4 regions of the Halomonas sp. E14 genome follow, and region 1 is predicted to be linked to each of the others. Evidence: predicted binding sites of a transcription regulator. Region 1 holds the regulator's gene; each other region holds the start of a gene.

Evidence for each region. Region 1 encodes LexA, which represses DNA repair genes until DNA is damaged. Its sites were predicted from a motif close to TACTGTNTANNTANACAGTA; they were not measured.
Region 2: recN (DNA repair protein RecN) is a predicted target of LexA. The motif match lies at 1,601-1,620, and genes of this name have one in related genera.
Region 3: ACT7B3_RS03065 (LexA family protein) is a predicted target of LexA. The motif match lies at 4,372-4,391, and genes of this name have one in related genera.
Region 4: ACT7B3_RS04800 (LexA family protein) is a predicted target of LexA. The motif match lies at 1,188-1,207, and genes of this name have one in related genera.

What each region holds. Positions count from the first base shown of each region.
Region 1 covers NZ_CP199423.1:2,157,467-2,163,135, reverse strand. Annotated here, with positions in the region: gene purU (formyltetrahydrofolate deformylase) at 1-311, shown strand, start outside; gene ACT7B3_RS10095 (energy-coupling factor ABC transporter permease) at 336-1,007, shown strand; gene dinB (DNA polymerase IV) at 1,070-2,128, opposite strand; gene lexA (transcriptional repressor LexA) at 2,167-2,817, opposite strand; gene ACT7B3_RS10080 (TetR/AcrR family transcriptional regulator) at 3,063-3,731, shown strand; gene ACT7B3_RS10075 (L,D-transpeptidase family protein) at 3,733-4,266, shown strand; gene nagZ (beta-N-acetylhexosaminidase) at 4,375-5,388, shown strand; gene ACT7B3_RS10065 (hypoxanthine-guanine phosphoribosyltransferase) at 5,436-5,669, shown strand, end outside.
Region 2 covers NZ_CP199423.1:3,562,381-3,568,049, reverse strand. Annotated here, with positions in the region: gene recN (DNA repair protein RecN) at 1-1,551, opposite strand, end outside; gene grpE (nucleotide exchange factor GrpE) at 1,770-2,381, shown strand; gene dnaK (molecular chaperone DnaK) at 2,503-4,434, shown strand; gene dnaJ (molecular chaperone DnaJ) at 4,540-5,669, shown strand, end outside.
Region 3 covers NZ_CP199423.1:662,298-667,966, forward strand. Annotated here, with positions in the region: gene pdxR (MocR-like pyridoxine biosynthesis transcription factor PdxR) at 1-263, shown strand, start outside; gene ACT7B3_RS03040 (GNAT family N-acetyltransferase) at 255-974, opposite strand; gene ACT7B3_RS03045 (FMN-binding negative transcriptional regulator) at 971-1,582, opposite strand; gene ACT7B3_RS03050 (GNAT family N-acetyltransferase) at 1,594-2,058, opposite strand; gene ogt (methylated-DNA--[protein]-cysteine S-methyltransferase) at 2,427-2,948, shown strand; gene ACT7B3_RS03060 (MgtC/SapB family protein) at 2,972-4,249, opposite strand; gene ACT7B3_RS03065 (LexA family protein) at 4,405-4,857, shown strand; gene ACT7B3_RS03070 (Y-family DNA polymerase) at 4,860-5,669, shown strand, end outside.
Region 4 covers NZ_CP199423.1:1,041,095-1,046,763, reverse strand. Annotated here, with positions in the region: gene ACT7B3_RS04810 (contractile injection system protein, VgrG/Pvc8 family) at 1-578, shown strand, start outside; gene ACT7B3_RS04805 (S24 family peptidase) at 743-1,093, opposite strand; gene ACT7B3_RS04800 (LexA family protein) at 1,225-1,665, shown strand; gene ACT7B3_RS04795 (Y-family DNA polymerase) at 1,662-2,945, shown strand; gene ACT7B3_RS04790 (SOS response-associated peptidase) at 3,378-4,037, opposite strand; gene ACT7B3_RS04785 (DNA-methyltransferase) at 4,040-5,044, opposite strand; gene ACT7B3_RS04780 (DGQHR domain-containing protein) at 5,016-5,669, opposite strand, start outside.

The DNA.
Region 1 (5,669 bases):
AGCGCTATGCCGGCCGGGTGATCAACATCCACCATAGCTTCCTGCCCTCCTTCGTCGGAGCGCGTCCCTATCACCAGGCCTATGCGCGTGGCGTGAAGCTGATCGGTGCGACCTGCCACTACGTGACCGAGGAACTCGATGCCGGACCGATCATCGAACAGGATATCCATCGCGTCAGCCACTGCCACACGCCTCAGGACCTGGTGCGCTTCGGACGCGACGTGGAGAAGGCGGTGCTGGCGCGCGGGCTACGCTGGCATCTCGAGGACCGGGTCATCATCCATGGCAACAAGACCGTCGTCTTTGCCTGACCCTTCGCAAGGGAAGCGCTGCCGATGTCGTTCTCCGCACTGATCCTGGCACCCTGGCTGCTGTTGGCGTGCGGGGCCGTGTCCCTCGCCACCTTGCTGCTGGCCCTGGCGCAGCGGCCATGGCGGGCGCTGCTCGACGATCGCGGCCTGCAGCACCGCTGGCTGGCCGCCACGCTGATCGTGGTGCTGCTGTGGCAGCTGCGGGCCCAGTCGGTCGAGTGGTTGACCCTGCACCTCATGCTCACGGCCTTGCTGACGCTGCTCTTCAAGGCGCCTCTGGCGCTTCTGACCAACCTGGCCGCCAACCTGGCGCTGGTGGCACTCGGCAAGGCGGAGTGGCAGCTCCTGGGCGTGAATGTGCTGCTGACCGGCGTGATCCCGGTGACGATCGTGGTATCCGTGTGGCGCCTGGTGGATCGCTACCTTCCGGACAACTTGATGGTGTTCCTGTTTCTCTGCGGCTTCTTCGGCGCCGCCCTGGCCACGCTGGGCACCGGGCTGGCGGGTGTGGCGCTCATCATGCTGGGGGCGACGGACCCCGAGGCGATCCATCTGGCTCGCGAATACATGCTGTTCCTGCCGCTGCTGATGCCGTCGGAAGCCTTCCTTACCGGCATGCTGCTCAGCTGCCTGATGGTCTATCACCCCAGCTGGGTGGCGACCTTCGACCGACACCGCTACATCGATACCAAGTAAGCTTGCTCGACCCCCGTAAGGCTGATTCGACCCAGTAGGGCTCAGTCGATGCCGGGTGGGGCTCAGGTTTCCGCCAACGGCAGGGTGAGCTGGCGCCGCGCATCGTCCGGCACCAGCCTTACGCCTACGCCAAGCAGGCGCACGGGCCGTTCACGCCTGGCCCAGGCCTGCGCCATCAGCGCAGCATAGGTGGCCAGGCACGGCCAGCCGCCGCGGGCGTCGAGCGTGGTCAGCGAGAAGTCATCGAAGCGCACCTTGACGAAGGTGCCCGCGATGGGCGGGTTGCCGTGGCGCGCCAGCCTGGCCTCGAGACGCTCGCACAGCGGCGCCAGCTCGCGGTGGCAGTGGTCCAGGTCGGGTAGGTCAGTGGCAAAAGTGGTTTCCACGCTGACGGACTTGCGCTCGCGTTCAATGCGAACCGGCCGGTCGTCGATACCCCGGGCCAGCTCGTACAGGCGCTTGCCATACTTGCCGAACTCCTGCAGCAGGTACTCCAGCGGCACTCGCTGCAGCTCGTCGCAGGTGGCGATCGCCATCGCCTGCAGGCGCTTGGCCGTGGCTGGGCCAACGCCGGGAAGCTTGGTCACCGGGAGCGCTTGCACGAACTCGTCGACCTGGCTGGGAGCGATGACCGTCAGGCCGTCGGGCTTCTCCCAGTCGCTGGCGATCTTGGCCAGGAACTTCGACGGTGCCGCGCCCACCGAAACGGTGATCCCCACGCGCCTGAGGCACTCCTCCTTCAGCCAGCGCGCCATCCAGGTAGCGCTGCCTGAAAAACGTGCCACCTCGGTGACGTCGAGAAAGGCTTCGTCGAGCGACAGCGGCTCCACCCAGGGCGTCAGCTCGTGGAAGATGGCCTGGATCTGGCGCGACGCCTCGCGATAGCGCTCGAAATCGCCGCGCAGCAGGGTCAACTGGGGGCACAGGCGCAGGGCCCTGGCGGTGGGCATGGCGGAATGGATGCCGAAGGCGCGCGCCGGGTAGTTGCAGGTGGCGATCACCCCGCGTCCTTCGACGCTACCGCCGATCGCCAGCGGCACTTCGCGAAGCGCGGGGTTGTCGCGCATTTCCACCGCGGCATAGAAGCAGTCGCAGTCGGCATGCAGAATCTTGCGGTTCATCCGAAGTGACGAAACTCGCTGCCGGGCGCAGCCGGCGCTTAGCCGAGCGCCTGGCCGCTGCCGCCGCGAATGACACCGACGCCGATGCCTTCGATCTCCAGCGCCTGGTGACGCAGGTCGATCTCGATGGGCGCGAAGTCGGCATTCTCGGCGGCCAGCACGACCCGGTAGCCGCTGCGATGGAAGCGCTTCACGGTGACTTCGTCGTCCAGCCGGGCCACCACGATCTGCCCGTCGCGTACCCGCTCCGTGCGATGCACGGCGAGCAGGTCGCCTTCGAGGATGCCGATCTCCTTCATCGAAAGCCCGCGCACCCGCAGCAGATAGTCGGCGCGAGGGGTGAAATAGTCCGGGGGAAGCGGGCAGTAGCGGTCGATGTGCTCTGCCGCCAGGATGGGGCTGCCGGCCGCGACTTCACCGATGATGGGCAGGCCCTCGTTGGCGGGGGAGGCGCCGGTGCTGGGCTCGCTTTCCTGAAGCGGCAGGCGAATGCCCCGCGAGGTGCCGCGGATCACCCGGATCACGCCCTTGCGTTCGAGTGCGCGCAGGTGCTCTTCGGCGGCGTTGGGCGAGCGAAACCCCAGCGCCTTGGCGATCTCGGCGCGGGTCGGCGGGTAGCCAAACTCGTTCATCGTCTTGACGATGAAGTCATAGACATTCTGCTGGCGCGGCGTAAGCGGGCGGGTCATGAGCGCTCCCGGTAGAGGTCTGGCGGTAGAGGTCTGGCGTTGGCCCGACCGGCGAGGCGGTCCGAGCATGGCGTATTGTTCAAGTATACAGCATGGAAGTCTATCCAGTAAAAAACGGTTTCCTAGCCAGCAGCGTTCTCATGCAGCGTTTTAAACGAGATGGGAAGGATAGACATTGAGAGATTGAAGGCATTGCCGTAGACTTTTGTAATGTTTAAAACAACTGTTTCTGGCAGGTCGCGCCCATGGCTCAAACCGATACCGTCACACGCATCCTCGATACCGCCGAAGTGCTGTTTGCCGAGCGCGGGTTCGCCGAAACCTCGCTGCGCACTATTACCAGCAAGGCGCGCGTCAACCTGGCGGCGGTCAACTATCACTTCGGCTCCAAGAAGGCGCTGATCCAGGCGGTCTTCGCGCGCTACCTGGACCCGTTTACGGTGCGTTTCCACCATGCCCTGGATGAGCTCGAGCAGCGCCATTCAGGCGGCGTGATTCCGCTCGAGGAGCTGCTGGAAACCATGGCGCGTACCGTGCTGGAGGTGCCGGCCGAGAAGCACAGCCTCAAGGTCTTCATGAAGCTGCTGGGGCTTGCCTACAGCCAGGCGCAGGGTCACCTGCGGCGCTATATCCAGGATGAGTACGGTAGCGTCTTCACGCGGTTCACCGACCTGGTGCGGCGGGCCACGCCCGAGCTGCCCGACGGTGAGCGCTTCTGGCGGCTGCATTTCATGCTGGGCACGGTGATCTTCACCCTGTCGGGGCTTGATGCCCTGCGCGATATCGCCGAGAAGGATTATGACGAGCACGTTACCGTGCGCGACCTGATTCGCCGCCTGCGCCCTGTGGTGGTGGCCGCCATGAATGCACCGCTGCCGCCTCCGCCCGCCTTGCAGCCGGCCAAGGCGAGCTGAAGTGCGTACGCCACGGCTTGCCGAACTTCCCCCCGCCGAGGGGGTGTGGCTCGAAATCGACGTGACGCGTCAGCAGCTCATTTGCTGGCGTGGCGAGCAGCGCCTGGAAGCTTGGCCCGTCTCGACGGCCCTGGCAGGAACGGGGCAGCAGGAGGGCAGCGGCCAGACCCCGCTGGGGTGGCACTATGTGCGCGCGGCGATCGGTGGCGACCAGCCGGTGGGTGCGGTGTTTCGCGGTCGCAGGCCCACCGGCGAGACCTATTCCGCCGAGCTGGCTGCGGCGCATCCCGGGCGCGACTGGATCCTGACCCGCATCCTCTGGCTGTGCGGGCTGGAAAGCGGCAGCAACCGCGGCGGGGCGGTCGACTCCCAGCGGCGCTACATCTATCTCCACGGTACTCCGCCCGACCAGCCCATGGGCGTGCCTCGCTCGCATGGCTGCGTGCGACTGCGCGATGAAGCGCTGCTGCGCGTGTTCGCCCTGGCACCACCGGGAACCCCGGTATGGCTGCACGCGTTGCCGTCCAAGGCCTGAAGCTCGGTTGACCTGGCGCAGTCTTTGCGCCTGCCGCCGGGTCGGCGGCTGTCGTCATCGCCGACTTTCGTCTAGAATCACCCTCCTTCTGGCCCAAGGAATCCGATCATGACGCAGACTCTCGGTCCGGTGATCCTGGACCTGCAAGGCACCGAACTGACGGGAGAGGAGCGTGAGCTGCTGCTGCGCCCCGAAGTCGGCGGGGTGATCCTGTTTTCCCGCAATGTCGTCGACGCCCGCCAGGTGCGTGAACTGTGCGCAACGATCCGCGCCCTGCGCCCCGAGCTGCTGCTGACCATCGACCAGGAGGGTGGGCGGGTGCAGCGACTGCGCGAAGGCGTGACGCGCCTGCCGCCCATGGGCAAGCTTGGCCGTGACTACGCCGCGGCACCCGAGGATACCCTACGGCTGTGCCTGGATGCCGGCTGGCTGCTCGGCATGGAGATGGCCGCCTGCGGCCTCGATTTCAGCTTTGCCCCCGTGCTCGACGTGGACACCGGCATCTCCGGCGTGATCGGTGATCGCAGCTTTTCATCCGACCCGCAGGCGGTGGCCGCCATGGCGGGCGCCTTCATTGCCGGCCTGCACGAAGCGGGCATGGCCGCGGTGGGCAAGCACTATCCCGGTCATGGTGGCGTGGCCGCCGACTCCCACCTGGAACTGCCCGTCGACGAGCGGCCGCTGGAGGCGCTGCGCCAGCACGACCTGGTGCCTTTCGCCCAACTGGCCATTCGCCTCGACGGCGTCATGCCAGCGCACGTGGTCTATCCCGCTTTCGATCCCCGGCCGGCCGGTTTCTCGCCGAGCTGGCTAAACATGCTGCGTGACAATCTCGGTTTCAAGGGCACGCTCTTTTCTGACGACCTGGGCATGGCCGGTGCCGAATACGCCGGCCAGCCCGGCGAGCGCGCCCTGGCGGCGCTCGAGGCCGGCTGCGACATGGTGCTGGTCTGCAACGACCGCGCGGCGGCGCTGGAGGCGCTGGAGGCCTGCCACGGGCGAACCACCCGCCCCGCGGCGCGCTTGCGCTATGGGCGTGCCCGCCCGGAGCTCGATGCCCTGGAGGCGCTGGGGCGCTGGCGCCGCGTGCATGCCCGCCTCGAAGCCCTGGCCGGTAGCTGAGCCTCGCAATTTCCGTTATCCCTTTGCCATTGGTGTTGACACCCCACATGCCGAAACTCGAAGCCGATTTTCATCAATCCCTGGCGACCATGCGCGATGTCATGGAGACCGCCGACTGCCTGATCTCCCAGCAAGAGGTCGAGCGAGCGCTGGATCGCATGGCCGCCGAGATTACCGCCGACCTGGGTGACAAGTTGCCCGTCTTCTACTGCGTGATGAACGGTGGGCTAATCACCACCGGGCACCTGCTGACCCGGCTCGGCTTCCCGCTGGAGGTGGAC
Region 2 (5,669 bases), 1.4 Mb from region 1:
CGCCATGCGGGTTAGGGTGGTGTCGCGCCTGGCCTGCTTCTCGATATGCAGGTGGTGGTGGGCCTGCGCCGCCACCTGGGGCAGATGGGTCACCGTCATCACCTGGCCGTTCTCGCCCAGTCGGCGCAGCAGCTGGCCGACGATCTCGGCGGTGGCGCCGGAAATGCCGACGTCTACCTCGTCGAACACCAGGCTGGGGATGGTCGAGTGGCGTGCGGCGACCACCTGGATCGCCAGGCTGATGCGCGACAGCTCGCCCCCCGAAGCCACTTTGCTCAGCGGCCGCGGCGGCTGGCCGGGGTTGGCGCTGATCAAGAAGCGTACCCCCTCCATGCCTTCTGGCTGGGGGCTCTGGCGCGTTGCCACCTCTACTTCGAAGCGTGCCTTGCCCATGGCCAGGAAGGCGAGCTGCTCCTGCACCGCCTTGCCAAACCGGCTCGCCGCCTCACGGCGTGTCTCGCCCACGCCGCGTGCCTGTTCGCGCCAGCGGTCGCGCAGGCTCTCGACCTCGCTGCGCAGCGCCTCGAGATCGTGGTCGCCGCCTTCCAGCCCTTCTAGCTCCTGATGAAGCCGGCGGTGCAGTGCGGGCAGCTCGTCGGGCATGACATGGTGCTTGCGGGCGATACGGTGCACCTCGCCCAGGCGCGACTCGACCCAGGTCAGGCGCTCCGGGTCCAGCTCCGTAGCGTCGGCGAAGCGGTGCAGCTCGCGCACGGCTTCCTCGACCTGGATGCGTGCCTCGCCGAGCATGCCGATCACCTCGGCCAGCGCACCGCGATCACTCCCCGGCAGCGGGTCGAGGCGCTGCAGCGCTTGGCTGAGCAGCGCCAGCACGCCGCCGTCATCGCTGTCGCAGCATTCCGCCGCATGCTGCGCCTCGCGCAGCGTCTCCTCGGCGTGGGCGAGCTGCTCCTGCTCGTGCTCCAGGGTAGCAAGCTCGTCCTCGCCCAGGGCAAGGAGGTCCAGCTCCTCGACCTGATAGCGCAGCAGCTGGCGGCGTGCCTGGACTTCGTCACCGTTCTCGGTCAGCTGCTTGAGCCGTTTGCGGGTTGCCTGCCAGCGGCGAAAGGTGTCGGTGAGCTCTGCCACCGCGCTGCGGTGACCGGCAAAGTCGTCGAGCAGGCGCAGGTGGGTCTCCTCCTGCAGCAGTGCCTGGTGCGCATGCTGGCCATGGATCTCGATCAGGCGCTCGCCCAGCATCTTGAGGTCGGCTACGGTGGCCGGCTGGCCGTTGATCCACGCCTTGGAGCGCCCGCCTGCGGTCACCACGCGGCGCAGCAGGCAGTCATCGGCGGGCAGCTCGCGCTCCGCCAGCCATGCCCTGGCTGCCGGCAGGGCGGCAATGTCGAAGCGCGCCGAAAGGTCGGCGCGTTCGGCTCCGTGGCGCACGCTGCCGGCATCGGCGCGCTCGCCCAGGCACAGCCCCAGGGCGCCCAGCAGGATCGATTTGCCGGCCCCGGTCTCGCCGGTGATGGCGGTCATGCCGCCGGCAAGCTCCAGGTCGAGCGTGTCGACGATGGCGTAATCGCGAATGGCAAGCTGAGTCAGCATGGCTCCTCCTGGTGCGAGGCTCTGCAGAGTGCTGGATGGGCATACACGTAATTGGGCTTTTATACAGTAGTCCATGAGTGGGCTCAACGCACCCGGCGATGGCGTGCAAGACACTTGAGTTTGGTCCGATGGCCCCCATATAGGCCGCAGACTGCCAAGGGTTACCGAACCGACACCCGTACGGCCCGCACGGCCGGATCACGCTTCAGGAGATGTGCATGGCTAAAGAATCCCAGACCCCGCTTGACGACGAGCTGGTACGACGCGAAGAGGAAGCCGAGCCGCAGCCGGCACCCCTGGAAGGCCAGCTTGACGAGGCGCCCGATTCGACCGAATCGGTCGAGTTCAGCGACAACCCCGAAGCCGACATGCTGGCGGCCCAGGTCGAGGAGCTCGAGCAGCGCCTGGCCGAGGCCAAGGACCAGGCGCTGCGCGCCGCCGCCGAGGCGCAGAACGTGCGCCGCCGCGCCGAGCAGGAGGCCGAAAAGGCGCGCAAGTTCGCCCTGGAGCGCTTCGTCAAGGAGCTACTGCCGGTGGTCGACAGCCTGGAGAAGGCGCTCGAGGCTATGGGCGAGAGCGCCAGCGACGCCCACCGCGAAGGGGTGGCCATGACGTTGAAGATGCAACACGACGTGCTGGGCAAGTTCGGCGTCGAGACGGTCGACCCGGCCGGCGAGCCCTTCGATCCGCAGTACCACGAGGCGATGGCCATGGTACCCAACCCCGAACTCGAGCCCAACAGCGTGATGGACGTGATCCAGAAGGGCTATCTGCTCAATGGCCGTCTGGTACGCCCGGCCATGGTAGTGGTCAGCCAGGCCGCCGGTTGAGGTAGCGAGAATGAAAGGCAGGGTGGGGCTTGAAAAGTCATCGGCCGCCCCCAGATAGACGTCAACCGCGGCGGTAGCCGCAGCACGACTTCAAGGCAAACGAATTTTTCGAGGATTTCCTATGGGACGCATCATCGGTATTGACCTGGGGACCACCAACTCTTGCGTGGCCGTGCTCGACGGCGACAGCGCCAAGGTGATCGAGAATGCCGAAGGCGCTCGCACCACGCCCTCCATCATCGCCTACACCGATGATGGCGAGACGCTGGTTGGTCAGTCGGCCAAGCGCCAGGCGGTCACCAACCCGCAGAACACCCTGTACGCCATCAAGCGCCTGATCGGCCGTCGCTTCAAGGACGATGTCGTTCAGAAGGACATCAAGATGGTCCCCTACACCATCGCCGAAGCCGACAACGGCGACGCCTGGGTCGAGGTGAAGGGCAAGAAGCTGGCACCGCCGCAGGTCAGCGCCGAAGTGCTGAAGAAGATGAAGAAGACCGCCGAGGACTACCTGGGCGAGCCGGTCACCGAAGCAGTGATCACCGTGCCGGCCTACTTCAACGACAGCCAGCGCCAGGCCACCAAGGACGCCGGGCGCATCGCCGGGCTCGAGGTCAAGCGCATCATCAACGAGCCGACCGCGGCGGCGCTGGCCTACGGCATGGATAAGTCGCGCGGCGACAAGACCATCGCCGTGTACGACCTGGGCGGCGGCACCTTCGACATCTCGATCATCGAGGTGGCCGATGTCGACGGCGAGACCCAGTTCGAGGTGCTGGCCACCAACGGCGACACCTTCCTGGGTGGCGAAGACTTCGACATGGCGCTGATCAACTACCTGGTCGAGCAGTTCAAGGCCGACAGCGGCATCAACCTGTCCGGCGACAACCTGGCCATGCAGCGCCTCAAGGAAGCCGCCGAAAAGGCCAAGATCGAGCTCTCCAGCGCCCAGCAGACCGACGTCAACCTGCCCTACATCACCGCCGACAACACCGGGCCCAAGCACCTCAACGTGAAGGTGAGCCGGGCCAAGCTGGAGTCGCTGGTGGAGGACCTGGTGCAGCGCTCGCTGGGGCCGTGCAAGACTGCGCTCTCCGATGCCGGCCTGTCCGCTTCCGAGATCGACGACGTGATCCTGGTCGGCGGCCAGACCCGTATGCCGTTGGTGCAGAAGAAGGTGGCCGACTTCTTCGGCAAGGAAGCGCGCAAGGACGTCAACCCGGACGAGGCCGTGGCCGTGGGTGCGGCGATCCAGGGCGGCGTGCTGGGCGGCGACGTCAAGGACGTGCTGCTGCTCGACGTCACCCCGCTGACCCTGGGCATCGAGACCCTGGGCGGTGTGATGACCCCGCTGATCGAGAAGAACACCACCATCCCGACCAAGAAGACCCAGACCTTCTCGACCGCGGATGACAACCAGACCGCCGTGACCATCCACGTGCTGCAGGGCGAGCGCAAGCAGGCCGGCCAGAACAAGTCGCTGGGTCGCTTCGACCTGGCCGACATTCCGCCGGCGCCGCGCGGCGTGCCGCAGATCGAGGTGGCGTTCGACCTCGACGCCAACGGCATCCTCAACGTGTCGGCCAAGGACAAGGCCACCGGCAAGGAGCAGTCGATCATCATCAAGGCCTCCAGCGGTCTCTCCGATGAAGAGATCGAGCAGATGGTGCGCGACGCCGAGGCCCACGCCGACGAGGACAAGAAGTTCGAGGAGCTGGTGGCACTGCGCAACCAGGCCGATGGCATGATCCACGCCTCGCGCAAGACCCTCTCCGAAGCGGGCGACAAGGCCAGCGACGAGGAGAAGCAGGCCATCGAGGCCGCCATCGCCGAGCTCGAGGAAGCGCTCAAGGGTGACGACAAGGACGCCATCCAGGCCAAGTTGGACAAGCTGACCGAGGCGTCCGGCAACCTGGCGCAGAAGATGTACGCCGCCCAGGCCGAGGCCGCCCAGCAGGCCGGTGGCGAGCAGGCCGATGCCGGAGGCAAGCAGGACGACGACGTGGTCGACGCCGAGTACGAAGAAGTCAACGACGACCAGAAGAAGCAGTAATCGCCAAGGCGATGCCACGGACGACGGTAGCGCGGGAGGACGACTCCCGCGTTGCCGTTTCCGCGGATCGGGCACAACTGCCTAGACCAGGAGGCGCATGGACCCATGTCCAAACGCGATTATTACGAAGTGCTCGGCGTCGAGCGTGGGGCCGACACCAAAGACATAAAGAAGGCCTACCGGCGGCTGGCGCAGAAGTACCATCCCGATCGCAATCCGGATGACGACACTGCTGCGGAGAAGTTTCGCGAGGTCTCCGAGGCCTATGAAGTTCTCTCCGACGGCGAGAAACGTGCCGCCTACGACCAGTTTGGCCATGCCGGGGTCGACGGCCAGGCCGGCGGCTTCGGTGGCGGCGGCTTCGGCGGCCCCGGCGCCGGCGGCTTCAGCGACATCTTCGGCGACGTGTTCGGCGATATCTTCGGTGGCGGCGGCGGCCGGCGCAGCCCGCATGCGCCGCAGCGTGGCAGCGACCTGCGCTACAACCTCGAGCTCGACCTGGAGAGCGCGGTTTCCGGCACCACGGTCGATATCCGCGTGCCCCGCCACGTGGAGTGCGACCGCTGCGACGGCCAGGGTGCCGAGCCGGGCTCCACCAAGGAGACCTGCCCCACCTGCAACGGCCACGGCCAGGTACGCATGCAGCAGGGCTTCTTCGCCGTACAGCAGACCTGTCCGACCTGCCACGGCAGCGGCGTGCACATCAAGGTGCCGTGCCACAAGTGCCATGGCGAAGGGCGCGTGCGCGAGACCCGCACCCTCTCGGTGAAGATCCCGGCTGGGGTGGACACCGGCGACCGCATTCGCCTCAATGGCGAGGGCGAGTCCGGCGTCAACGGCGGCCCGCCCGGCGACCTCTACGTGCAGGTGGCGATCAAGCCGCACCATATCTTCCAGCGCGACGGCAAGCACCTGCAGTGCGAGGTGCCGATCAACTTCATCGATGCCGCGCTGGGCGGCGAGCTCGAGGTGCCAACCCTCGACGGCCGGGTCAAGCTCAAGATCCCGGCGGAAACCCAGACCGGCAAGCTGTTCCGGCTGCGCGGCAAGGGCGTCAAGCCGGTCCGCGGCGGCCCCCCCGGCGACCTGCTGTGCAAGGTGGTGCTGGAAACCCCGGTCAACCTCAGCGAGGAGCAGAAGGCGCTGCTGCGCCAGCTGCAGGAGAGCCTCGACGGCAGCAACAGCCACAGCCACTCGCCGAAGAAGACCAGCTTCTTCGACGGCGTGAAGAAGTT
Region 3 (5,669 bases), 1.5 Mb from region 1:
TGGCGCCCGCCGTGGCACGCGGCCTGCGTCTCTCCGACGGGCAGGCCGGCATGCATCTGGTGGCCTGGCTCGACGAGGCGGAGCAAGAGCGTGAACTGCTCGGGCGGGGTGCGGCGCAGGGCCTCTCGCTGTCGCCGCTGTCGAGTTATTACCTCAAGGCACCCGCTCGCCCCGGCCTGGTGCTGGGCTATGCCGGTACCGTGGAGGCCGAGATCGAACGGGCCGGGCGCTGGCTGGCGCGCGAATGGCTGAGCCTAGGTTGACAGCGCCGATAGCGACGACCTCTGACGACCCGCGTCATCGAAGTTGTCCGCTGCGAGCCAGCGCATCAGGCGGGCTTCGTTGGCAGGCCATTCGTCGTCGAGCAGCGAGAACCAGGCGGTGTCGCGGTTGCGTCCCTCGACTACACGGTGCTGACGGAATATCCCCTCGAAGCGAAAGCCCAGGCGCTCGGCGGCACGCCGCGAGGCGGCGTTGAGCGCATCGCACTTCCATTCGTAGCGCCGGTAGCCCAGGGCGAAGGCGTGGCGCATCATCAGCAGCATGGCTTCGGTGGCCGCCGGCGTGCGGCGAAGCGGCGGCGTGAAATGGAGATGGCCGACCTCGATGCTGCCGTGCTCCGGCACGATGTTGAGGTAGCTGGCCAGCCCCAGGGCCCGCCCGGATTTTGCTTCGACGATGGCGAAGAAGAGTGGGTCCTCGCTGCGCGCACGCTCGGCCAGCCAGGCATGACACTGCTCGGCATCGCTGAACGGCATGCCGCCGGAATAGGCCCAGCGTGCTTGTGGTGTGTCATGGGGCCCCTCACCGGGCAATAGAAAGGCGGCGAACAGCGAATCGCCATGGCGCTCTGCCGACAGCGGTTCGAGGCGAACCCGTTCTCCCTGCAGAGGGGTTCGCTGCGGCCGGCTTGCCGGCTGCCAGCCGGGCAGGGCGACACCGAGGGGGCGGTCGTCTACGGGCCGCGTGCTCATGCCTGCCGCTCCTCGTCTGCCAGTGTCTGCATCTCGTGCCAAAGCTGGCGCGCCTGCGGGTCGGCGCTCTGCGCCAGGGCCGCTTCGACCCCTGCCTGATCGGCCCGGGAGCGCTGCCGGCCGAGTTTGGCCTTGCCTTCGAGGGCTTCGATGCGCAGGCGAAAGCCGACCACGCCGGCCTGCATCTTTTCCAGGTAGTCGTGCTCGCGGCCCAGCGAATCGAGCAGGGCGGGTTCGAAGTGGGCCAGGCTGCGCGCGAGCAGCTCCCGCGTGGCCGCGGCGTCCAGCAGCTCCAGGCGCCCCGTGGCATGCACGGCCAGGTAGTTCCAGGTGGGCACGGCAGGCCGGCTGGCGTACCAGCTCGGCGAGACATAGGCGTGGGGCCCGCTGAAGATCGCCAGCGCCCGGTTGCCGTCCAGCGCTCGCCAGTGAGGATTGGCCCGGGCGACGTGGCCGTAGAGCGAACCGAGCTCGCCTTCGCTTCGTTCCAGCGTCAGGGGCAGGTGGGTAGCCTGCAGATCGGCGCCGACCAGCACGGCGAAGCCGTAGCGCTCGACCAGCGCCCAGGCCTGCTCGCGCGTCAGCCGCATCGATGGGGGAACGTACATGGCGCCTCCGCTCAGCCCTGGTCTGCCTGGGTGTCGAACAGCAGACCGTAGTGATAGAAGGTCGTATCGCGCTGCCAGCCGAGCGATTCGTAGAGCGCCTGGGCGGTGCGGTTGTCGATCTCGGTGGCGAGCTTGAGATGGCCGACGCCATGGGCTCGGGCGAGCTCCCTGGCGGCCTGCATCAGGGCGCGCCCGACGCCGCTGCGACGAGCCTCGGGGGCGACGAACAGATCGTTGAGCAGCCACAGCGGAGCCAGGCGCACGGTGGAAAGCAGGGGGTAGAGCTGTACGAAACCCTGCAGTTCTCCCTGGCTGCCGGTATCGACCAGGATGTAGGAGTCGCCGCGCTCCAGGCGCGCCTGCAGGAACTGCCGGGCGCCTTCGAGATCGGGCGCCTGACGGTAGAACTGCCGGTAGCCGTCGAGCAGCTGGCTGAGTGGCTCCAGGTCGTTACGGGTGGCTTGGCGAATGGTCATGGGTGGCTCCTCTGCGTTGCGCTGGGTGAGGGCCAGTGTGGTATGAGTCTGGTTCCTTGCTAAGGGCCAGTTTGACGTCATTCAGGAGAACCACTTTGCGTTGGCAGGGAGGCTGCAAAAGATACCGGCCATCGGCCATGGGCGGGCTAGAATGGAGCGATGACGCTCTCGATCGCAGCGCATCGCTGAGGCGGCGCGCCATGCACGGGCTGCGGGAGAGCTTCGGGCTTGGCCGTGCAGCGGCGCTGACGGAGCCGGGCAAATGCTCCGCGCCGAGGCCTGGCGGCCCTGGCGTGGCTACGCCGTGATGCACCTATGGCATGCCGATGCGGTCGCAAGGCAGGCAACAGCGAGATAGGAGAGAGGCAATGCAACTCTGGCTGGATCGATTGGCGTCCCCGGTGGGCGAGCTGCGCCTGGTCGTGGACGAACAGGGCGCGCTGCGAGCGCTGGAATTCGACGATCACGACGAACGCCTGCACCGCCTGCTGAAGCGCCACTACGGCCGCTACGAGCTTATCCCGGGAGCGGCGCCCGCGGCCATTCGGCAGGCCCTGGCGGCCTACTTCGAGGACGATGCCTCCCGGCTTGCGGCACTAACGGTCGCTACCGGCGGCACGCCGTTCCAGCGCCTGGTGTGGCAGGCGCTGCGCGAGATCCCGGCGGGCAGCACGATCAGCTATGGCGAGCTGGCGAAGCGGATCGGGCGGCCAGGGGCCTGCCGCGCGGTAGGCCTGGCCAACGGTGCCAACCCCGTGGCGATCGTGGTGCCGTGCCATCGGGTTATCGGGGCCAACGGCACCCTTACCGGCTATGGCGGCGGGCTGCCGCGCAAGCAGTGGCTGGTGGCGCACGAGCGCCGCCTGAACGTGCCGGCAGTGCCGGCCTAGCCCAGGCTCAGGCCAGCCAGGGCTCAGGTTAGCCAGGCGACGGCCAGGCCCGCCGCCGCCGAGGCCGCGATCGGGCCGACGATGCAGCGGGTCAGGCGTGCATTGCCCGCGGTGGCGGTCAGCACCACCTTGAACAGGTTGTTTACCGAGGCGGCCAGCAGGATGCCCAGCACGGCGGTGGACACCGTGATGGTTTCCGGCGCCAGGCGGCTGAGCGACAGGGCGATGGCATGCACGTCGGCAATGCCGGAGGTGGCGGCCAGCAGGTAGATGCCGGCTTCGCCGAGCCAGTCGCGCAGCCACTCGCCCAGCACCATCACCACCGCCAGCAAGGCGCCGAGCACCAGCGCGGCGCGCAGCTCCAGCGGGTTCTGGGTCATCGGCTGGTGGGTCTTGAGGTGGCGGCGGTGGCGCCGCCACAGCCACAGCGCCGGCAGGGTGAGCGCCACCCCCATGGCGGCCAGCGGGGCCAGCAGCCGGGGCAACAGGGCCGGGCCGACCAGGGCGGCGTAGAGCAGCAGGCGCGGCAGCATGGTGCCGCAGGCGAGCAGGATGCCGGCGGCCAGCATCGGTGCCAGCTGCGGCTCGCGGCGGGCCTGGCGGGCGTACTGCAGGGTCAGTGCGGTGGACGAGCTCAGCCCGGCGAACAGCCCGGTGAACAGGATGCCCTTCTCGGTGCCGCCGATCCGCACGGCAAAGTAGCCGATGAACGAGATCGAGGCGATCAGCACCACCAGCCACCAGATCGCATAGGGGTTGAGCACCCCGCCGGGGCCCATGTCCTCGTTGGGCAGCAGCGGCAGCATCACCACACTGATCAGCAGCAGCTTGAGGCCGGCGGCGAGCTCATTGGCTTCGAGCTTGTGCAGCAGGCCGTGGATCTCGCGCTTGTTATCGAGGATCAGCGCGGTGACCACCGCACAGGCCGTGGCCAGGGCGATCTCCACCGCCACCGCCAGGGCACCGAAGCAGAAGGTCAACAGCAGCCCGATCAGGCCGGTGATGCTGTAGTCCCGGCTCTTTTCCATGCTGGCCCGGTAGCCGGCCAGGGCGATGCCGGCGACCGCCAGGAAGATCAGTGGAAACGCCCAGGAGGTGAGCGTTTCCGATAGCAGCGCCGCGATGCCGCCGAACAGCCCCACCAACGCGTGGGTGCGCACCCCGGCCACCCGCTCGCCCCATTCGCGCTTGCGCGCCGACCATCCGCGCTCGATGCCGATCAGCGCACCCAGCAGCAGCGCCACGGCCAGCTCCATGAGGATGGCATTATCGGCCAGAAACTCGCTGGCGATGTCGTCCATGGTGGTTTCCCTTCCCTGGAAAGCTCCTTCCCTCAGCATGGAGGGCGATCGCGCTGCCTTCAAACCTGGCGACGGTGTCGTGCTGCCCGTTCAGGGCTTGCCAAGGGGCGGCATCGCAAGAATACTGTATGGGAGTACAGTATATGGAGGCCCTCATGCCGCTCACTTCACTTCCTCTGCTGCGCGTTGTCGGTCGACCCGCCACGCGGCCCGTGCCGCAGCCCTTGCCCCTGCTGGGTTGCCGGGTCCGCGCCGGGTTTCCCAGCCCTGCCGACGACCATCTCGACATCGACCTGGACCTGCACGATCACGTGGTGAAGCGCCCGGCCTCCACCTATTTCGTGCGTGCCGAAGGTGACTCGATGCAGGGCGACGGCATTTATGACGGCGACCTGCTGGTGGTGGACCGCAGCCTGGAACCGCTGCCCGGCCGGGTGGTGATCATCGCCGTGGACGGCGAACCCACGGTCAAGCGGCTGGTGCGCCAGGGCGGGCGTACCGTGCTGCTGGCCAGCAACCCGCGCTTTGCGCCGATCCCGCTGGATGGCAGAACGTGCCACGTCTGGGGCGTGGTCACCCATGTGATTCACGCCTTGCCGGGGGGTTGACCATGATCGCGCTGGTGGATGGCGACAGCTTCTACGTGAGCTGCGAACGGGCGTTCAACCCGCGGCTGGAAGGACTGCCGGTCGGTGTGCTGTCGAACAACGACGGCTGCGTGGTGGCGCGCTCCCGCGAGCTCAAGGCGCTGGGGGTGGCCATGGGGGCACCGCTGCACCTGCTGCCGCCGGCCATTCGCCGCCAGGCGGTGCTGCTGTCGAGCAACTACGCCCTCTACGGCGACGTGTCGCGCCGGGTCAATCAGGTGCTGGCGGAGTTCTCCCCGGAGGTGGAGCTCTACTCCATCGACGAAAGCTTCGTGCACTTCGACGGCTTCGACCCCGCCGGGCTGGAGGCCCACTGCCAGCGGCTGCGCCAGACGGTGCGCCGCTGGACCGGCATCCCGGCCGGTGTGGGGGTGGCGCCCACCCGGGTGCTGGCCAAGGTGGCCAACCGCCTGACCAAGCGCGAGCCTGCCTACGAAGGGGTGTGCCTGCTCGAAGCCGACAGCGACGTGACGCGCCGGGTGCTGCAGGCGCTGCCGGTCGGCGACCTCTGGGGCGTGGCTCGGCGCACGGCCGAGCGGCTTGCACTGCTGGACATCACTACCGCCTGGGAGCTGCGGCAGGCCGATCCCAAGCGGATCCGCAGCGCCTTCTCGGTGGTGCTCGAGCGCATCGTCTGGGAGCTGCGCGGCCGACCCGCCATCCGTCTCGAGGACATGACGCTGCCGCGCCAGCGCATCCTGGTATCGCGCTCCTTCGGCAGGCTGACCCGCGACCTGGCCGATCTGCAGGCCGCCACCCGCCAGCATGCCGCA
Region 4 (5,669 bases), 1.1 Mb from region 1:
ACCAGACCGAGGAGTCGGACCTCAATTTTCTGACCCGACTCGGCCAGCGCTATGACGCCATTGCCGCAGTAAAGGCCGGCCGCCTGCTCTTCACCCTGGCCGGCGAGGCACTCACCGCCAGCGGCCAGGCCATGCCCACCATCACCCTGACCCGGCGCGATGGCGATCAGCATCGCTACAGCGTTACCGAGCGCGATGCCTACAGCGGTGTGAAGGCCTACTGGAACGACACTAGCGGTGCCCAGCGGCGCACCGTTCTCTCCGGAGACGGCGAGAACGCCAAGCAGCTCCGCCCCACATACGCCAGCGAGGCCGACGCCCTAGATGCCGCGCGTGCCGAGTGGCGCCGCATTCAGCGCGGGCTGGCCGAGTTCGAGCTGACACTCGCCCACGGCCGCGCCGATGTTCTGCCGGAATCGCCGCTACAGGTCAGCGGCTTCAAGCCCGAGATTGACGCCACGCCCTGGCTCGTCACCGAGGTGGAACACACCCTCGACGACAACGGCTACGGCACCCGGGCAAGGTGCGAAGTACTCGGCGCCGAGCACGATCAGGAGCAGGAGCAGGAGCAGGAATAAGCGAAGCCCCGACCATCCCTGGCCGGGGCTTCGCAGGTGCGCCTCTGTTCATCCCTGGCGACCGTGGCAAACCGGTCACAATCGAAGCGTCTGGTTTAACCTATCAACCGCACGATCTCCGTGAAAAGGAGCCATTGCGCAACGATGTGTAAGCCATTCACCATTCACACTGCATACCGACGCGCCTGGCTGACCACCACACCGCGCAGGTCCGATATTCGCGCGATTACCGAATGCCGTGGCCCTGCCGTTGGCAGCAGCCGGTAGGCACCGCCAATTCGATGCGTTTGGTACAGCCGCTGCTCCCCATCCAGCTCCGCCACTACCAGGTCGGCATGGCCTACCGGCCGGGACTCATCCACCACCAGCACATCGCCCTCGATGATCGGGCCATCCACCCCCGCCTCCGAGCTCACCTCGACCAAGTAGCAGCCAGCCTTGAACTGCTTCAGGTTGAGCCCGTCCATAGCCGGATGAATGCCCTCCCGCAGCGGACCCAGATAGTTCACGCGCATGCCCCTGCCTCGCCTCACTTTTTTCTCTGCTGACCGTCGAGCCGCTAATTTCCATTAGCGTTTGCCTGTTGCCTGAAACCGACGATGTCGAGAATACTGTATAAAACGACAGCAGTACAAAGGGACTCACCATGACACTGGCAAACCTCATCGCGGCTCATCCCGAGCCGCCATCGCTTGCGCTTCCCTACCCCCTGGCCCTCGGCCGCGCCGGGCTCTCGGGCTTCCCCAGCCCCGCGCAGGACTACGAAGGCCGCACGCTCGACCTCAATGAACGGCTGGTCAAACGCCCCTCGGCGACGTTCTTCATGAGTGTGACCGGCGACAGTATGGAGCGTCTGGGCATCTACGAAGGCGACCTGCTGTTGGTCGATCGCTCACTCGAGCCCCGCCCCGGCCACATCCTGGTCGCAATGGTTGACGGCGAAATCACCATCAAGCGCTACGAGCTGAAGGGCAACGTGCCGTTCCTTTGCTCAGGTAACCCCCGCTACGCCCCCATCCCGCTCGTTGATATCGAGTGCCAGGTCTGGGGCGTGGTGCGCTCGGTCATTCACGAGTACCCGGTATGAGCATGATCGGTCTGGTCGACTGCAACTCGTTCTACGTCAGCTGCGAGCGCGTGTTTCAACCGCGGCTGCGTGGCCTCCCGGTGGGTGTGATGTCGAACAACGACGGCTGCGTGATAGCGCTCTCCAACGAGCTGAAGGCGCTTGGCATCACCATGGGCACGCCAGCGTTTGAGCTGCAACACCTGGTCCGGCAGGGGCGCATCCATCTCCTCTCCAGCAATTACGAGCTATACGGCGACATGAGCCAACGAGTGCAATCCGTGCTCGAGGAGTTCGCCCCCGCCGTTGAGCCCTACTCCATCGACGAGATGTTCGTGAGATTCGATGGCTTCGCCCATGAGCAGCTGCTCGAGCATGCCCGGCAGTTGCATCAGAAGGTGCGTCAATTCACCGGCATACCGGTCTGCGTGGGTGTCGCGCCCACGCGAACCCTCGCCAAGCTGGCGAACCGTGCGGCCAAGAAGATATCGGCTTACCAGGGCGTATGCGTACTACAGCGAGACAGCAGGGATACGCAGGTACTGCTGAAGAAAATCGAGCTGGGCGACGTCTGGGGCGTTGGCCGCCGGCTCGTCGAGCGCCTGGCCCTGATGGGTATCAAGAGCGCCTGGGACCTCGCCCACGTCAACCCCAAGGAGATCCGCCGTCGCTTCTCGGTCACTCTGGAGCGCACCGCCCTGGAGCTGCGCGGCGTGCCCTGCATCGAAATGAATGACTTCGACGAAGCCCGCCAGCGCATCATGACCAGCCGCAGCTTCGGCAAGCTCACCGACGACATCAACGAGATCCGCGAAGCGATCCGGCAGCACGGTCAACGCGGCGCCGAAAAGCTCCGCCGGCAGAACGGCTTGGCCAAGGCCGTGTTGGTGTTCCTGAAGACCAATCCGTTCCGGCAGGACCTGCACCAGTACTCGCCGAGCCTGCTGCTCGAACTACCCCGCCCCACGGCCGATAGCCGCGAGATACTGCACACCGCCGGCCAGGCCCTGCAGCGGATCTACCGCAAAGGCTACCTGTACCAGAAAGGCGGCGTGATGCTGCTCGACCTGATCGACGCCGATCGACAACAGCTCTCGTTGCTCGATACGCCACAAAGCGACGCGGAGCGGCAGCGCAGTGCAAAGCTGATGTCAGCCATGGACGCGCTCAATCAGCGCATGGGGCGTGATACTGTTAAGTTAGGTATGCCTAGCCCAGGTGCAGCCTGGCATTTGCGCTGCGCAAACCGCAGTAACAGATGGACGACAGAGTGGATGGAATTGCCTACAGTTGGAATATAAGCCACGCTTTGGCGCTAAGATATAAAAATGAGGTTACAAGATGTGGCCATTTATAATGGGGTTTGCTTGGTCCGTAGTTGCGGGCGGCATCATCATACATCTTTTATACCTATACCTAGACAGGCAATACGGAAGCCTCAAGGCCGATTCGGAAGGAAACGTTGATAGAAGGCCTGTCGTCTATCTAGGCTTGGTTGAAAGAACCATTTACTTTTTATCCTCAGCATCCGGAGCCTATGTAATATTGGCCGGATGGCTAGTACTCAAAGGACTCTCTGACTCAATGATTACAAAAAAAGAGAGGAGCTCCCCCTTAACAACTTATGACATATATCTTACCGGAGTAGGCCTATCGTTACTTTTCGGTGTAAGTGGCGGCATGTTAACTCGACTTATGCTCGGGATTGAGCTTATTCCCACACAGTGACCGCTTCAAACTGGCAATTTTTCAATCAACTCAAAGCTTTCACTGTTGGCTGAGTTCACAGCCCGGCTAACCGGCCAGTGCTCGTACAGCGACGCATCCAGGTGACGCACCACGTGTCGGATCGTCTCCCGATCCGTCAGGTCCGGATCAAGCCATGGTTCAAGGCTGGCGTCGTCGAGAATCAGCGGCATGCGGTCGTGCACCTCGGCGGCAGTGCCTCGGGCGGGCTCGGTGAGAATCGCACAGCCTAGGCTGCCATCCTCCCGCTCAGCGTAGATGCCAGCAAAAGCGATCGCCTCGCGGTCGATCCTGGTCAAGTAGTGCGGCTGGTTGCCGTTATCGGTGGCCAACCACTCGAACCAGCCATCGGCAGGTACGATGCAACGTGCACGTGCGAAGGCGTGCTTGAAGTAGCCGCTGGTGGCCACCGTCTCGACTCGGGCATTGATTGGCTGCGCGGCCTTGCCCTTCGCCCACTTCGGCCGATAGCCCCACCATAGCTCGAGCTGCTCGGGTGGGGCATCATGCGCCACCTGCCGAAACCCGGTTATCCAGGTGCCCGGTGGAATGTTGTAGCGGGGTGGCGGCCCTTCCTCGGCCACCACGACACCCAGCCGGCGAGCTAGCTTGGGGTAGGCGTTGTAGGAAGCAAAGCGGCCGCACATAGTTACGCTTGGAAGGTCGGAATCAAACTTTGAACTAAGGTATCCATCACCCTTTCTCGATGCTCGTATCCCTCAGGCACCCTTGCTACTTTTGATTTAGCATCGGGTACAGCAACCTCTTTATTCCAAGGGCGTACCTTTGCCACTCCTTCAAGAGCATCACTAATTCGGCAACTAGCGATCTGGTTATACTCTTTGTTGATCTCAGAGCCAATAAATCGCCGACCTTCTACCAAGCTTGCCACCGCTGTTGTTCCACTCCCAGAGAATGGATCCAACACTAATCCACTTTCAGGCACAAGCGCCCGAATAAAGATTTGCGGCAACGCAACGGGGAACTGGCAAGGATGAGCAGTTTTCTCGACATGATTTTGCTTTACATTTGGGATATTCCAGACATCGCCCGGATTTTTGCCTAATGGATTACCGCTTGGCCGACCTTTATTCACCCCTCGCGATGAAGTTTTACCAGGATATTTCTGAGCTACTCTTACAGCATCAAGATTAAAAGAGTAAGCATCGCCTTTTGTAAACCACATTACTGTCTCGTGACGCCCACTAAAACGGTTGGAACAGTGCAAACCATGTCCAAACGTCCAAATAATTCTGTTTCTTAACTTAAGCTCTGCATGTTTTAAAGATTCAGCATAAACCAAAGCATCTAGAGGCGTGCTGACCCCATCTTTTACATGCATACCAACTTGCCAACACAAGCTTCCCCCTGGCTTCAGGATACGCACAATGTGCTGAAAGAGCATTTCATGGGCAGCGATAAAATCTGACAATTCCTTCGTAGATTCGTACGCCTTACCCATGCAGTAAGGAGGTGAAGAAAAAGCCATATCAACAGATGCGTCAGGGATGTTGGCAAGGAGCTCTATGCAGTCGCCTTCAAAAATTGAGCAAAGGCCACCATTATGAATATTATTGATAGCAGAAACACTACTATTGCAAACAATGCTCATTTCAACATCCCGATCATTTAAAGTAGGCGCTATAAAGTTCACGGCCAAGCTCTGCCCAGCGACTAGAAGTATATGCCCGCAGCCTAAAAGAAGCAATGTTAGAAAAAGCCTTTTGATAGTCAGGCGAAATCAACCCCCCACCATCATCATAGTAAATCTTGTCATTGGAAATAAGCTCTCTTAAGCAAACCAGCAGACCGTTAATGAAAGTTGGTGAAAGCACGCCTTTATTTTTCGGATTTTTGGGCGCCCACTGCTCAGAAGTAAGATTTTGTTTAACCCCCACCAGCATTTCGTTTATAATTTGCTTGCAAAATTTCACGTATTCATCTCGAAAGCTGTCAGTCAAGGGCACTGGGTTTTTGCATGCCCAGAGCTTGAAAAGTTCATTTGACCCCTTTGACTCTGGATCAACCAATGGCTTAAGAATATACCTAACAATTGAAGCTGTTGGGATACGAGAGCTTCTGTCAAATACGGATGTTTTAAGAACTCCTTTTATTGCACTATGTTTTGACAGCTGATCCGCAACGGCTTTTGCAATAGCAAGGCCTGACAGCGGATTGACTAAGGTTTCAATTTCTTGCCTCAATCCTGATGAAACCGCTGTTTGTGTATTATTAATCTTAAGAAAAAGCTCGGCTTCAAATCTCACCCGCTCTTTATC